Regions from separate parts of the Streptococcus pyogenes genome, predicted to be linked through region 2. Evidence: predicted binding sites of a transcription regulator. Region 2 holds the regulator's gene; the other holds the start of a gene.
The links. The regulator NrdR, encoded in region 2, represses ribonucleotide reductase genes. The targets are predictions, from matches to a motif close to ACACNATATATNGTGT.
Positions count from the first base shown of each region.

Region 1: the regulator NrdR is predicted to act here: its motif matches at 6,145-6,160, upstream of B6D67_RS06275 (redoxin NrdH).

Region 1 covers NZ_LN831034.1:1,169,741-1,177,802, forward strand. Annotated here, with positions in the region: gene B6D67_RS06250 (DEAD/DEAH box helicase) at 1-776, shown strand, start outside; gene B6D67_RS06255 (polysaccharide deacetylase family protein) at 887-2,161, opposite strand; gene B6D67_RS06260 (NADP-dependent glyceraldehyde-3-phosphate dehydrogenase) at 2,256-3,683, opposite strand; gene ptsP (phosphoenolpyruvate--protein phosphotransferase) at 3,868-5,601, opposite strand; gene B6D67_RS06270 (phosphocarrier protein HPr) at 5,606-5,869, opposite strand; gene B6D67_RS06275 (redoxin NrdH) at 6,262-6,480, shown strand; gene nrdE (class 1b ribonucleoside-diphosphate reductase subunit alpha) at 6,500-8,062, shown strand, end outside.
Region 2 covers NZ_LN831034.1:291,013-299,074, forward strand. Annotated here, with positions in the region: gene htpX (zinc metalloprotease HtpX) at 1-170, shown strand, start outside; gene B6D67_RS01610 (YceD family protein) at 404-937, shown strand; gene covR (two-component system response regulator CovR/CsrR) at 1,204-1,890, shown strand; partial or broken gene covS (two-component system sensor histidine kinase CovS/CsrS) at 1,896-3,399, shown strand; gene nrdR (transcriptional regulator NrdR) at 3,614-4,108, shown strand; gene B6D67_RS01630 (replication initiation and membrane attachment family protein) at 4,092-5,267, shown strand; gene dnaI (primosomal protein DnaI) at 5,268-6,170, shown strand; gene der (ribosome biogenesis GTPase Der) at 6,233-7,543, shown strand; gene B6D67_RS01645 (DEAD/DEAH box helicase) at 7,750-8,062, shown strand, end outside.

The DNA of each region.
Region 1 (8,062 bases), 880 kb from region 2:
GTCAAAAACGTCAAATCGAACGCCTCAAAAAAGGTCCTGAAATCCTGATTGGAACCCCTGGACGCATTTTTGAGCTGATTAAATTGAAAAAAATCAAGATGATGTCTGTCAACACCATTGTTTTAGATGAATATGACGAACTATTAGGTGATTCCCAATATGATTTTGTTCAAAAAATTAGCCACTATGTTCCTCGAGATCATCAAATGGTATACATGAGTGCTACTAATAAGGTGGATCAAACTTCCTTAGCTCCAAATACATTCTGCATCGATCTTTCAGAGCAAACCAACGATGCTATTCAGCATTTTTACCTCATGGTTGACAAGCGCGAACGTACAGATTTATTACGAAAATTTACTAATATTCCTCATTTTAGAGCTTTGGTCTTTTTCAACAGTTTATCTGATTTGGGTGCTACGGAAGAACGTCTCCAATATAATGGAGCTGCTGCGGTTTCCTTAGCGAGTGACATTAATGTCAAATTCCGTAAAACCATTCTCGAAAAATTCAAATCCCACCAACTCTCCTTATTGTTAGCTACGGATCTTGTTGCTCGGGGCATTGATATTGATAATCTTGACTATGTCATTCATTTTGATGTTGCTCGTGATAAGGAAAATTACACTCACAGAGCTGGACGAACCGGCCGTATGGGAAAATCTGGTATCGTTATTACCTTTGTTAGCCACCCTGAAGACCTCAAAAAATTGAAAAAATTTGCTAAAGTCTCTGAAATCTCCCTCAAAAATCAACAACTTCATTTCATCAACTAGTTGTTAAAAAACAAAACTTAATCAAGGGCTACTAAAAACAACAATCCAATTACTTCAAAAGTAATTGGATTGTTTAGTATATCAATTCTAAAGAAACATAACGATATTACTTACTGATGCGCATAGAGTTCTGATACAGTCACACATTCGTATCCTTCTGCTTTTAGATATTCCATAACTGTCGGCAAAGCATTGATAGTTGTTTGATGAATATCATGCATTAAAACAACTCCTCCCGGTTGCAATTGGTTTTTGACATTAGTCATAATGCCATCAGTGCTATGATTTTCCCAATCTCTTGTATCAACCGTCCAAAGCATTTGTGTTAATCCTGAGGATTGCTGAACAGTTGCATTTGTAGCTCCGTATGGAGGGCGTAAATAGCGAGGTTTCTTGCCACAAGCTTTTTCAATAGCCTGGTTCGTCATATTAACTTGATGTTGAATCTCGCTGACTGAAAGATTAGTCAGATTAGGATGATCCCAAGTATGATTAGCAATTTCATGGCCAGCGTCGCTAACACGTTTAGTAAGGTTTTCATTATTCACAACCTTTGAACCTATCATAAAGAAAGTTCCCTTAGCCTGGTATTTTGCCAAAATATCTAAAACTTGAGGAGTCGTCGTCGGATCTGGACCATCATCAAACGTTAATGCAACTAGTTTTTTGGGATGCTGTTCTTTGTAGGTCCTATAATTATCATACGCAGCTCTATCGCTATTTGCTAAAAAATCTGGATTAATAACATCAAATAATGTCGTCAAAGGTATCGTTAGCTTTTTATCAAAAATAAGGTTTCCCGATTTTACCTCAAAGCCATCGCTTAATAAAGAATTAGATTCTTTTAAGCCATTATACTTATCGCTATTAAAACCAGCATCTGGATATTTTTTTTCAACTTCTTCTTGTATTCTTTCTAAATGTCCTGATACTAGATCCTTTACCTGAAACGGTTTCAAGTCGTCTGTAACGTGATATGTACTTATAACTTTTTCTGATTTTTTAGCCAAATGAAAAAATTTTTTCTGATAAACTATTTTAGAAATAGTCAAAGTGTTAACTGATCTTAGGTGAGAAGATTGCAGTTTAGGCCTTACTAAAATCAATTCTTTATCTGAATTCTTTTTTTTGTATAATGAAACAGGTAAATTATCTACAAAAAAATCATCTGCTTGTTTTATCGGGGAAAAATAATAATAGTCTTTTTGATCTTTTTTAATATGTTTTACAGCTTTGATCACTAAATCTGACGTGTTTTTTTTCTTTTCAGCCAAAACTATACGCTGACTATCTTCGTTTAGTTTCCAACGATTAATAAACACAATAGCTAAACTCAACATCAGAATGCTTAATAAACCAACAAGAATAACATTTAATTTTTTCAATAGTTGCCTCCATCTGTATAGACTATTGTAACAAAAAACATTAAAAAAATAAACAAAAAGTTAAGTTAACCTAACTTTTTGTTTATTTTTTTTATTACTGGATATCAAATACAACAGATTTAACAGTTGTCATAGCTTCGATAGAATATTTAACTCCTTGTACCCCTGCACCTGATTTTTTAGCGCCTAAGAATGGGAAATTATCTGTTCCACGTTGTGTTTTATTGTTAAGGTGAACAGTTCCAACTTCTAATTGCTCAGCAATGCCAAAAGCTTTTGGGAAATTAGTTGTAAAAATAGAAGCTTGCAAACCATATTCAGACTCATTAGAAATCTTGATGGCTTCTTCTACAGTGGTTACACGAATAATTGGTAATACTGGGCCGAACGGCTCTTCCCATGCCAAACGCATGTCAGTTGTCACATGATCAAAGAGAACGGGTGAAATAAGATTGCCTTCACGATTAAAGGCTGTCAAAGCAGTAGCTCCCTTATCAGTTGCATCTTTAATCAACCCTTCAACAAAATCAGCAGCTGATGTATCAATTAATGGTGTAATATCAGCATCGTCTTCAGGCATTCCGACACTTAGTTTTTCAACAAGTGTTTTAATCTCAGCCGCCAATTGATCCGCCACCTTGTCCATCACAAGAACACGTTTAACCGCTGTACAACGTTGGCCTGAGTAACCAAAAGCACCGGCTACAATATTTTTCGCTGCTAAAGCAAGATCTGCATCTTCCAAAACGATAGCAGAATCCTTACCGCCAAGCTCAAGCATAATTGGTCGCATACCCGCTAATTTACCGATTCCTTCCCCAATTGGAGTAGAACCTGTAAAGTTGATAAAGCTAACCGCTTCGTGCTCAACGATATAATCACCGATAACAGAACCTCGCCCTGTAATGGTATTAAAGACACCTGCTGGAATACCAGCTTCTGCAAAAGCTTCTGCTAGTAACAAACCAGAAATAGAGCCTTGTGTTGGTGGTTTAAGAGCAACAACATTTCCTGCAATAAGAGCTGGAGCAATTTTAGAACCTGCCAAGTTAACGGGATAATTAAAAGGTGAGATGGCAAGAACTAAACCAACTGGTTCACGACGAACAATAGCAATCTTCTTCTTACTTGCAGCTTCGAAGCTACCACCTTCAAGAACTTCACCTTCCATACGAAGCCCTTCTTCTGCTGCATAATTAATGATTTCAGCGGTACGAATAACTTCACTGACAGCTGCCTTGTGACCTTTGGCTACTTCTTTTGAAAGAATCGCGCCGATCTTTTCAGCATCACGTACTAAAATATCAGCCGCTTTATGAAGGTAAGCTGCACGTTCCACATAAGACAAAGCGCGCCAATCTGATAGAGCCTTTTTAGCTGAAGCGTAAACAGCATCTACCTCTGCCTGCGTCATCGCTGGAACTGATCCTAACTCTTCACCTGTTGCTGGTGCGTAAATGGTAATCTCGTTTTCTGATAGTTTCCATTCACCGTTCACTAAATTTTTATATTGTTTTGCCAACGTTTTATCTCCTTTTATGATAGTAATCTTATTCTATCACTTTTCCGATATAATTCAAGATTTGGCTATACTAAATATCTGAAAATTCTGATAATTATTTGATAACTCAAATGATTTCACACCAAAAAGTAATTGTATTTTTAGCTAGCAAAAAAGAGCTGGTTTAAACCAACTCTTTAACCCTTTAATCTTCAGAAACGTATTCTTTAGAAAGTTCAAGAACTTCTTCTGCTGTTGAACATTCTGTAAGCGCACGATTTGCATATTCTTCCATCTTAGCAGAGTCAAGTTTCTTCATTAAACTACGCGTACGAAGTACTGAAGTTGCTGACATAGAAAACTCATCCAAGCCCATTCCGACAAGAAGTGGAACAGCTTGTTGGTCACCTGCCATCTCACCACACATACCTGCCCATTTACCTTCAGCGTGCGCTGCTTTGATCACATTGTTGATCAAACGTAATATTGATGGGTTGTATGGTTGGTAAAGGTATGATACTTGTTCGTTCATACGGTCTGCTGCCATAGTGTATTGGATAAGGTCGTTTGTTCCAATTGAGAAGAAATCAACTTCCTTAGCAAATTGGTCTGCAAGCATAGCAGCTGCAGGAATCTCAATCATGATACCAACTTGGATGTCATCAGCAACCGCAACGCCTTCTGCAAGCAAGTTTGCTTTTTCTTCGTCAAAGACTGCTTTTGCAGCACGGAATTCTTTAAGAAGCGCAACCATTGGGAACATAATACGAAGTTGTCCGTGAACAGAGGCACGAAGAAGCGCACGCATTTGTGTGCGGAACATGGCATCCCCAGTTTCAGAGATGGAAATACGAAGAGCACGGAAACCAAGGAATGGATTCATTTCTTTTGGAAGGTCAAAGTAAGGAAGTTCCTTGTCGCCACCAATATCCATCGTACGAACCACAACAGGTTTGCCATTCATGCCTTCAAGCACTGCCTTGTAAGCTTCGTATTGTTCGTCTTCAGTTGGGAAGTCTTGAGAATCCATGTACAAGAACTCAGTACGGTAAAGGCCAACAGCTTCAGCACCATTGTCATTAACACCTTCAACGTCTTTAGGCGTACCGATATTAGCAGCCAATTCAAAGTGTTTGCCATCAGCTGTTTCAGTGTGCGCATCTTTAAGGAGAGACCACTCTGCTTTTTGTTTGGCATAAGCCGCACCAGCTTCTTTAAAAGCAAGTACTTGATCTTCGCTTGGATCGATAATCACTTCACCAGTGATACCATTAACGGCAATCACATCACCATCTTTAACACGTTTTGTAATATCATTTGTTCCAAGTACCGCAGCGATCTCAAGTGTACGTGCCATGATAGCTGAGTGACTTGTACGACCACCGATATTTGTAACAAATGCTTTTACAAATTGTTTGTTAAGTTGAGCAGTATCTGAAGGTGTCAAATCGTGTGCGATAACGATTGATTCTTCATTGATTGTAGCTGGATTTGGAAGTTTTACACCTAAAAGGTGAGCCAACACACGTTTTGCAACGTCGCGGATGTCCGCTGCACGTTCTTGCATGTATGGGTTATCTTCCATGCCTTCAAAGATGGTGATGAACATGTCAGTCACTTCTTTAAGACCTGTTTCTGCATTCGTTTGTTTTGCGCGAATCGTTTCTTTAACCTGGCTGATCATTTCTGGATCAGCAAGAACCATCAAATGGGCATCAAAAACGGCTGCTGCTTCTTCACCTAAGCTTTCTACTGCATTTTCACGGATAACAGAAAGCTCGTCTTGTGCAGCTTGGAGTGCAACATCAAGGCGAGCTTCTTCTGCATTTGTATCTGCGACTGTAACAGTCTCAAATGACAAATCCGGCTGAACTAGTAGATATGCTTTAGCAACAGCAACGCCGTCTGAGGCTGCAATTCCTTTAAGCATTTCTGTCATAGTCTTATGCCAATCCCTCTTTAGTCATTGTTTCTTCAATTGCTGCAATGGCATCTTCAGCATCTGCACCTTCAGCTGAGATAGTAACATCTGCACCTTGACCAACACCAAGACTCATAACACCCATGATTGATTTTAGATTTACTGCTTTACCTTTGTAGTCAAGAGTGATGTCTGAAGCAAATTTGCTAGCTGTTTGAACAAGCAAAGTCGCTGGACGCGCATGAATACCTGTTTCTGCAACAATGTGAAAGTCTTTTGAAGCCATAGTATGGTTCTCCTTTTAAGTTGTGTATTTTTGAGCCATCACATGATAACCCTTACAACAACCGATTATAGCACAATGCTTTTTTATTTTCAAGATTAAATATTTAAACGACAAAAAATGTGAAATTATTTTCTTTTATTTTCACGTTTTTCACAATTTATTTTTCAGACTTTAATGCTTTATTAAAACTGCTTAACTTCTATCACCAAAACGCTAGAGCTCTAACCATAAGAATCCAGATTGACACAATATTTAGGTTTCTGTTTTTTATTTCAACACAATATGTTGTGTTTCAGATAAGTTTATAGCTTGCTTTTTAGCTTTATTTTTTATATGCTATTATAGTAATTCCATTTAAGATGGAACCATTACTAATTTTAGAAGGACAAGACATGATTACAGTATATTCCAAAAATAATTGCATGCAGTGCAAAATGACTAAGAAATTTTTAGAACAACACGGAGCCAACTTCCAGGAAATTAATATCGATGAACATCCTGAAAAAGTGGATTATGTGAAAAGTCTTGGCTTCACATCTGCTCCTGTTATCGAAGCAGATAACCTCGTATTTTCTGGCTTCCAACCTGCAAAGTTAAAAGAATTGATTTAATAAGACAAGGAAAAATAATATGAGTCTCAAAGATCTTGGCGATATTTCATATTTTCGCCTAAATAATGAAATTAACCGTCCTGTTAATGGTAAAATTCCACTTCATAAAGACAAAGAAGCTTTAAAAGCTTTTTCCGCTGAAAATGTGCTGCCAAACACCATGTCTTTTACTTCCATTACGGAAAAAATTGAGTATTTAATCTCAAATGATTACATTGAATCAGCTTTTATTCAGAAATACCGCCCTGAATTTATTACTGAATTAGATAGCATAATCAAATCAGAAAATTTTCGCTTTAAATCATTTATGGCAGCCTACAAGTTCTACCAGCAATACGCCTTAAAAACAAATGATGGAGAGCATTATTTAGAAAACCTTGAAGACCGTGTCTTGTTTAATGCTTTGTATTTTGCAGATGGTCAAGAAGACTTAGCAAAAGATTTAGCCGTTGAAATGATTAACCAACGTTACCAACCGGCTACTCCTTCCTTTTTAAATGCTGGTCGAAGCCGTCGTGGTGAATTGGTCTCTTGTTTCTTGATTCAAGTAACTGATGACATGAACTCTATCGGACGTTCTATCAACTCTGCTTTGCAATTATCCCGTATTGGTGGAGGAGTTGGGATTACCTTGTCTAACCTCCGTGAAGCTGGCGCACCAATCAAAGGCTATGCTGGTGCAGCCTCAGGAGTTGTTCCTGTTATGAAATTATTTGAAGATAGTTTTTCTTATTCAAATCAACTTGGGCAACGTCAAGGAGCTGGTGTTGTTTACCTAAATGTTTTTCATCCTGATATCATTGCTTTCTTATCTACTAAAAAAGAAAATGCCGATGAAAAGGTGCGTGTTAAAACCTTGTCACTAGGGATTACCGTTCCTGATAAATTCTACGAATTAGCTCGTAAAAACGAGGACATGTATCTCTTTAGTCCTTACAATGTTGAAAAAGAATATGGCATTCCCTTTAACTATCTCGACATTACCAATATGTACGATGAGTTAGTGGCGAACCCTAAAATTACTAAGACTAAAATTAAAGCTCGTGATCTTGAAACAGAGATTTCAAAATTACAACAAGAATCTGGTTACCCTTATATCATCAATATTGATACAGCTAATAAAGCTAATCCTATCGATGGAAAAATCATCATGAGCAACTTGTGTTCTGAAATTTTACAAGTTCAAACACCTAGCCTTATCAATGATGCGCAAGAGTTTGTAGAAATGGGAACTGATATTTCATGTAACTTAGGTTCCACTAATATCCTGAACATGATGACCTCACCAGACTTTGGCCGTTCTATTAAGACCATGACACGTGCCCTAACTTTTGTTACTGATTCATCAAGCATTGAAGCTGTTCCAACCATTAAACATGGCAATAGCCAAGCTCATACTTTTGGCCTTGGAGCTATGGGACTACATTCTTACCTTGCTCAACATCATATTGAATATGGCAGTCCAGAATCCATCGAGTTTACTGATATTTACTTTATGCTCCTGAATTATTGGACCTTGGTCGAATCCAATAACATCGCTCGTGAGCGCCAAACTACCTTTGTTGGCTTTGAGAACTCTAAG
Region 2 (8,062 bases):
TGATTAAGGCTCTTGAAAAATTGCAGTTATCTCAGCCAATGAAGCATCCTGTTGATGATGCTAGTGCGGCCTTGTATATTAATGAGCCTCGCAAAAAAAGGAGCTTCAGTTCATTATTCAGCACCCATCCTCCTATTGAGGAGAGGATTGAAAGGTTAAAAAACATGTGAGCGTTTGGGGTTTTTGCTCAAGCCTCACTTTTTTATGTCTTTGGGCAGATAATCTAAAATGGCAGGAATTATCAAAAATATCTGAACAAAAAGAAAAAAATGAGTGAAACAATGGTTAAAAATAGAATGATTTAAATCTTAAAATTAAAAAACGTCAGAAAATAAATGCAAAACTATTGACAAATCTTTTAGATAGTAGTAAAAATAAATGAGAGTTTTATTAGGAGAAGATGATGTTAGCTATTTCCGAAATCAGAAAACACCCAGACGGTCTCTCGTTTGATCGTTTATGTGATGTCAAAAGTATGTTACTTGAGCGTGACCAACAGATTATTGACATAAAGGCAGTTAAAGCTGTCGGTAATGTTCGCTATGATAAGGGGCTTTATCTGTTAGATTATCAATTGAGTTACGAAGTGATATTACCGTCTAGCCGTTCTATGGTTCCGGTCTGTTTAAGTGAAGTCCAACACATTCAAGAATTATTTATAGAGGCGACAGATTTAGCTGATAAGAAAGAGTTGGTTGAAGACAATCTGGTATTAGTTTTAGACAAAGACGCTATTAACCTCGAAGAAAGTATTGTGGATAATATCTTACTTGCTATTCCGCTACAGGTCTTGACAGAGGAAGAAAAGAAATCAAAAGAGTTGCCAGCAGGTCAAAATTGGGCAGTTTTGACAGAAGAAGACTACCAGTGTCTAAAAGAAGAAAAGCAAAAAGAAAATAATCCTTTTGCTAGCTTGCAAGGGTTGTTTGATGAATAAAACTGAATATTAAAGATGTCTGTAATTTTTATTTGAAAAAACAGCTATTCTTTGATATACTCTTTAGAGAATATGGTTACTTATCTAAAGTAGAAGGTATTTTGACCATAGAGGGCAGAGAAGGTAATGACTATTAGATGCTTCATATTTTATTCGCTAGAAGACTATTTGACCATTAGAACTGAAATAGTCTAGGATATGAGATGAATTTCATAGTTTTCTTTCTGGGAGAAAAAGATAGATTAAGAGGATAAGGGTTGGTATAAATGACAAAGAAAATTTTAATTATTGAAGATGAAAAGAATCTGGCTAGATTCGTTTCTCTTGAGCTGCAACATGAGGGTTATGAAGTCATTGTTGAGGTCAATGGTCGTGAAGGGTTAGAAACTGCTTTGGAAAAAGAGTTTGATTTAATCCTGCTTGACTTAATGTTACCAGAGATGGATGGTTTTGAAGTGACCCGTCGTTTGCAAACCGAAAAAACAACGTATATCATGATGATGACTGCGCGTGATTCTATTATGGATGTGGTTGCAGGTTTAGACCGCGGTGCAGACGACTATATTGTTAAACCGTTTGCCATTGAAGAACTACTTGCCCGTATTCGTGCTATTTTCCGCCGTCAAGATATTGAATCTGAGAAGAAAGTGCCTAGTCAAGGCATTTATCGAGATCTAGTTTTAAATCCACAAAACCGTTCAGTTAATCGTGGCGACGATGAGATTTCTCTCACTAAACGTGAATATGATTTGCTTAATATTTTGATGACTAATATGAATCGTGTCATGACACGTGAAGAATTATTGTCAAATGTTTGGAAATATGATGAAGCCGTTGAGACTAATGTTGTAGATGTCTATATTCGTTATCTCCGCGGCAAAATTGACATTCCAGGCAAGGAATCTTATATCCAAACAGTGCGTGGCATGGGATACGTTATTCGTGAGAAATAAGTCATATGGAAAATCAGAAACAAAAACAGAAGAAATATAAAAATTCGTTACCAAAACGACTATCTAATATCTTTTTTGTTCTTTTTTTCTGCATTTTCTCTGCCTTTACACTGATTGCCTATAGTTCAACAAACTATTTCTTATTGAAGAAAGAAAAGCAGTCAGTCTTTCAAGCTGTAAATATTGTTAGAGTTCGTCTTTCTGAGGTGGACTCTAATTTTACATTAGAGAACTTAGCAGAAGTTTTGTACAAAAACGATAAAACACATCTGAGAATTGATGACAGAAAGGGCAGTCGAGTCATTAGGAGTGAGCGCGATATCACAAATACTCTAGATGCGAATCAAGATATTTATGTCTATAACATTGATAAACAGATGATTTTTACCACAGATAACGAAGAATCATCTCCTGGCTTGCATGGTCCTATCGGTCGTGTGTATCACGACCATATCGAAGATCAGTATCGTGGGTTTTCCATGACACAAAAGGTATATTCTAATCGGACTGGAAAATTTGTGGGCTATGTTCAAGTCTTTCATGATTTAGGCAATTATTATGTCATTAGAGCAAGACTGCTGTTTTGGCTACTAGTTGTTGAGTTATTTGGCACAAGCTTAGCCTATTTAATCATCTTAATTACTACGCGGCGCTTTTTGAAGCCTTTACACAATTTACATGAAGTGATGCGTAATATCTCTGAAAATCCTAATAATTTAAACCTGCGCTCAGATATTTCGTCAGGAGATGAAATCGAAGAATTGTCTGTTATCTTTGACAATATGTTAGACAAATTGGAGACACATACTAAGTTGCAATCACGTTTTATTAGTGATGTCAGCCATGAATTACGAACACCGGTTGCGATTATTAAAGGGCATATTGGTCTCTTACAACGTTGGGGTAAAGATGACAGTGATATTCTTGAAGAAAGCTTGACAGCAACAGCGCATGAGGCTTGACCGTATGGCAATCATGATTAATGATATGTTAGACATGATTCGCGTACAAGGCTCATTTGAGGGACATCAAAATGATATGACAGTTTTGGAAGATTCTATTGAAACTGTTGTTGGTAATTTTAGAGTTTTAAGAGAAGATTTTATCTTTACATGGCAGTCAGAAAATCCAAAAACGATAGCCCGTATTTATAAAAATCATTTTGAGCAGGCTTTGATGATTCTGATTGACAATGCTGTGAAGTATTCCCGTAAAGAAAAGAAAATCGCGATTAACCTTTCAGTGACTGGCAAACAAGAAGCTATTGTTAGAGTTCAAGATAAAGGCGAAGGAATTTCTAAAGAAGATATTGAACATATCTTTGAACGCTTTTATAGAACGGATAAATCACGTAATCGAACAAGTACCCAGGCTGGATTAGGGATTGGCTTGTCTATTCTCAAGCAAATTGTAGATGGGTATCATTTACAGATGAAGGTTGAAAGTGAATTAAATGAAGGTTCAGTGTTTATCTTACATATTCCTTTGGCCCAGTCTAAAGAGAGTTAGAGTAGCTTAAGGCATTGTTAATGTGACAGGTATAGTATGTAATCATTAGATAATAGTAGCAGTCTTTTGCCACAACTGGTTAGAAGCTGATGCTATTTTTTTAGCAATGATGGATGACATGAAAGAAATACTGTCAATCGCGATGTCTTTTGTTATCCTTGAGAATATGGTAAAATAGTATATTAGATTAATTTGATAGAATTGGGGTGTTTGCGTGCGTTGTCCAAAATGTAATTACCATAAATCGAGTGTTGTTGACAGTAGACAAGCTGAAGACGGCAACACCATTCGTCGTCGAAGAGAATGTGAACAGTGTCATACTCGCTTTACTACCTTTGAGCGTGTTGAAGAACTCCCTTTATTAGTCATCAAAAAAGATGGCACACGAGAGCAATTTTCTAGAGATAAAATATTAAATGGGGTTGTTCAAAGTGCGCAAAAACGACCTGTCTCGAGCACAGATATTGAAAATGTCATTTCTCGTATTGAACAAGAAGTTCGAACAACCTACGAAAATGAAGTGTCAAGTACTGCTATTGGTAATTTAGTGATGGATGAGTTGGCCGAACTCGATGAAATCACATATGTACGCTTTGCTAGTGTCTACAAGAGTTTCAAGGACGTTGATGAAATCGAAGAACTTTTGCAACAAATTACGAATCGCGTACGCGGAAAGAAAAAACGTTTAAATAATGATGAAACCAATTGATACTTTTACATATCTAAAACGCAACAAAGTAACTCTTGATTCGGTGACTTTAATACAGTTGTACTTTCCAATTATTGGAAGTGACGCGGTCTCTATCTACCAATACTTTATTCACTTTTTTGACGATGGTTTACAACGTCATAAATTCAGCGATATTTTAAATCACCTACAGTTTGGTATGAAACGTTTTGAAGATGCTCTTGCTATATTGACAGCAATGGAATTAGTGAGTGTGTATCAGCTATCAGATACATATCTTATTACGTTGCACCAGCCGCTTAGCCGTGACTTGTTTTTTCAACATCCAGCTTATTCTCGATTATTAGAACAAAAGATTGGAGAGGTAGCTGTCTCTGAGTTGCAGGTAACTGTCCCAAGTCAAGCAAGAAATATTTCTAAGCGATTTTCGGATATTTTTGGGGTGCAAGGAGATTTGACGAACGTACCTCAAAAGCCACAAAAGAATTTTGACCTTTCAAGTTTCCAGCAATTAATGGTTCGTGATGGGTTACAATTTGAAGATAATCAAAAAGATATCATTAGCCTTTACAGTATTGCTGAACAGTATGATATGACGTGGTTTGATACTTATCAAATAGCTAAGGCGACGGCTGTTAATGGGAAAATTCGACCTGAACGCTTATTGGCTAAAAAAAATCAAAGCATGACAAAACCAAGCAAAGAAAATTTTTCACAGGCTGAGCAAATTATTTTGCGAGAAGCAAAGCAAGACAGTGCTTTAGTCTTTTTGGAAAAAATTAAAAAGGCTAGACGTGCAACGATTACTAAGGATGAACGCATTTTATTGCAAACATTGGCCAAAATGAATTTTCTTGATGATGTTATCAATGTCATGGTGCTTTATACCTTTAATAAGACAAAATCTGCTAATTTACAGAAGAGTTATGTCTTAAAAATGGCCAATGATTTCGCCTACCAAAAGGTGTCAACGGCTGAAGAAGCTATAGTGGTTTTGCGAGCCTTCACGGATCGTCAAAGTCGTCGGCAATCAAAAGTAAAAACAAGTCAAAGTAATGTGCCTAAGTGGAGCAATCCTGATTACCAAGAGACAACAAGTCAAGAAGAGCAGGCGAAACTAGATCAGTTCAAACAGGCTGCTTTGAAGAGGTTAGAAAACCTAGGAAAAGGGGGTGACTAGATGGAAAAGATTGGAGAAACCATGGCGAAATTGGGTCAAAACACTCGTGTTAATAGCGACCAGTTGATTCAAACCATTTTAGCGGATCCTGAAGTAGCAAGCTTCATCAGTCAACATCACTTATCTCAAGAGCAAATTAACCTTAGCTTATCTAAGTTCAATCAATTTTTGGTGGAACGCCAGAAGTATCAACTCAAAGATCCCTCTTATATTGCTAAGGGCTATCAGCCTATTCTAGCTATGAATGAGGGCTACGCTGATGTGTCTTATTTGGAAACCAAAGAATTGGTAGAAGCTCAAAAACAGGCAGCTATCTCTGAACGGATTCAACTGGTTAGTTTGCCAAAATCCTATCGCCATATTCATTTATCAGATATTGATGTTAATAATGCGAGCCGTATGGAAGCCTTCTCTGCTATTTTAGATTTTGTGGAACAATACCCATCAGCAGAGCAAAAAGGCTTGTATTTGTACGGAGATATGGGAATTGGCAAGTCTTACTTGTTGGCTGCTATGGCCCATGAATTGTCTGAGAAAAAAGGTGTGTCAACGACCCTTCTACATTTTCCGAGCTTTGCCATTGATGTAAAAAATGCCATTTCAAACGGCTCTGTTAAAGAAGAAATCGATGCGGTCAAAAATGTACCGGTGCTCATTTTAGATGATATTGGTGCAGAGCAAGCCACTTCTTGGGTCCGTGATGAGGTGTTGCAGGTGATTTTACAATACCGTATGTTAGAGGAATTGCCAACCTTCTTTACCTCTAATTACAGCTTTGCGGATTTGGAGCGAAAATGGGCAACCATCAAAGGAAGTGACGAAACTTGGCAGGCCAAACGTGTCATGGAACGCGTGCGTTATTTGGCTAGAGAGTTTCATTTAGAAGGGGCTAACCGCCGTTAAGTTTGAGATAGCAATCAAGAAGAATAGCTACACGTATGAGTGAGTGAAAGAAAAGGAGAATCATGGTTTTACCTACCGTTGCCATTGTGGGCCGTCCAAATGTGGGCAAGTCCACCTTATTTAATCGAATCGCAGGAGAGCGCATTTCAATTGTAGAAGACGTTGAAGGGGTTACTCGTGACCGTATTTATGCTACTGGGGAGTGGCTTAACCGCCAATTCTCATTGATTGATACAGGTGGTATTGATGACGTTGATGCCCCGTTTATGGAGCAAATCAAGCACCAGGCTCAAATTGCCATGGAAGAAGCTGATGTTATCGTTTTTGTTGTTTCTGGTAAAGAAGGGGTGACCGACGCTGACGAATATGTGTCTAAAATTCTGTATCGAACCAATACCCCAGTCATTTTAGCTGTTAATAAGGTTGATAATCCTGAAATGCGTAATGACATTTATGATTTTTATTCACTTGGTTTGGGTGATCCTTATCCAGTTTCTTCTGTTCATGGTATCGGAACAGGGGATGTCTTAGATGCGATCGTTGAAAACTTGCCAGTAGAAGAGGCTGAAGAAAATGATGATATTATTCGCTTCAGTTTAATCGGTCGTCCTAATGTTGGGAAATCTAGCTTGATTAACGCTATTTTAGGTGAGGACCGTGTTATCGCTAGCCCTGTCGCAGGGACAACACGTGATGCCATTGACACGCATTTTACGGATGCTGACGGTCAAGAATTTACCATGATTGACACGGCTGGAATGCGCAAATCTGGCAAGATTTACGAAAATACAGAGAAATATTCTGTCATGCGTGCCATGCGTGCCATTGACCGCTCCGATGTGGTCTTGATGGTTATCAATGCTGAAGAAGGTATCCGTGAATACGACAAGCGTATCGCTGGCTTTGCACACGAAGCTGGTAAAGGAATGATTATCGTGGTTAACAAATGGGATACCATTGACAAGGATAATCATACCGTTGCTAAGTGGGAAGCCGATATTCGTGACCAATTCCAATTTTTGACATACGCTCCGATTATTTTTGTGTCAGCTTTGACGAAGCAGCGCCTCAACAAATTGCCTGACTTGATTAAACGTATCAGTGAGAGTCAGAATAAACGTATCCCATCTGCTGTCCTCAATGATGTTATCATGGATGCTATTGCCATTAATCCAACGCCAACGGATAAGGGTAAACGTTTGAAAATTTTCTATGCCACTCAAGTGTCAGTAAAGCCACCAACATTTGTCGTCTTTGTTAACGAGGAAGAATTGATGCACTTCTCTTATCTACGCTTCTTGGAAAACCAGATTCGCGCAGCCTTTACCTTTGAAGGGACACCGATTCATCTAATTGCTCGCAAACGAAAATAAGAAATGAACATCAACTAAAATGCTGACCTAAGAAATAATCTCATCATTGATAAGGACTGTGTTGTGTATGTTACAGGAGACAGTCCTTTTTATAATACCTTTAAGGGTGTAGACGGAAGATTAGTAGCAAACAAAGAAAAAGGATTTTGACAAGAAATATCAGTCGGTTTTTGCTATAATGAAAGGATAAGCAAAAAGGTGGAAAAATGATGGCTAGATTAATTCCAGGACGAGTAAGGAATGAAGGTATTAAGCTTTATGAGCAAGGTTTAGTTTCATTCCAAGATGATAATAAAGGCATTCTTCAAATAGAAGTGGAGACTTATCAGGTTCAATATGGAGCAGATGATGAGGATATCACTTGTCAATGCGACACATTTCATATGAAACATTATTGCAAGCATATTGCAGCAGTCGAGTATTTTTTAAAAAATGATCAAAAAGGTAAGCTTTTTTTAAAACAGTTAACAAATCAAACAAAAATCAAAGAAACAACAAAGAAAATGACATCTTTTGGTA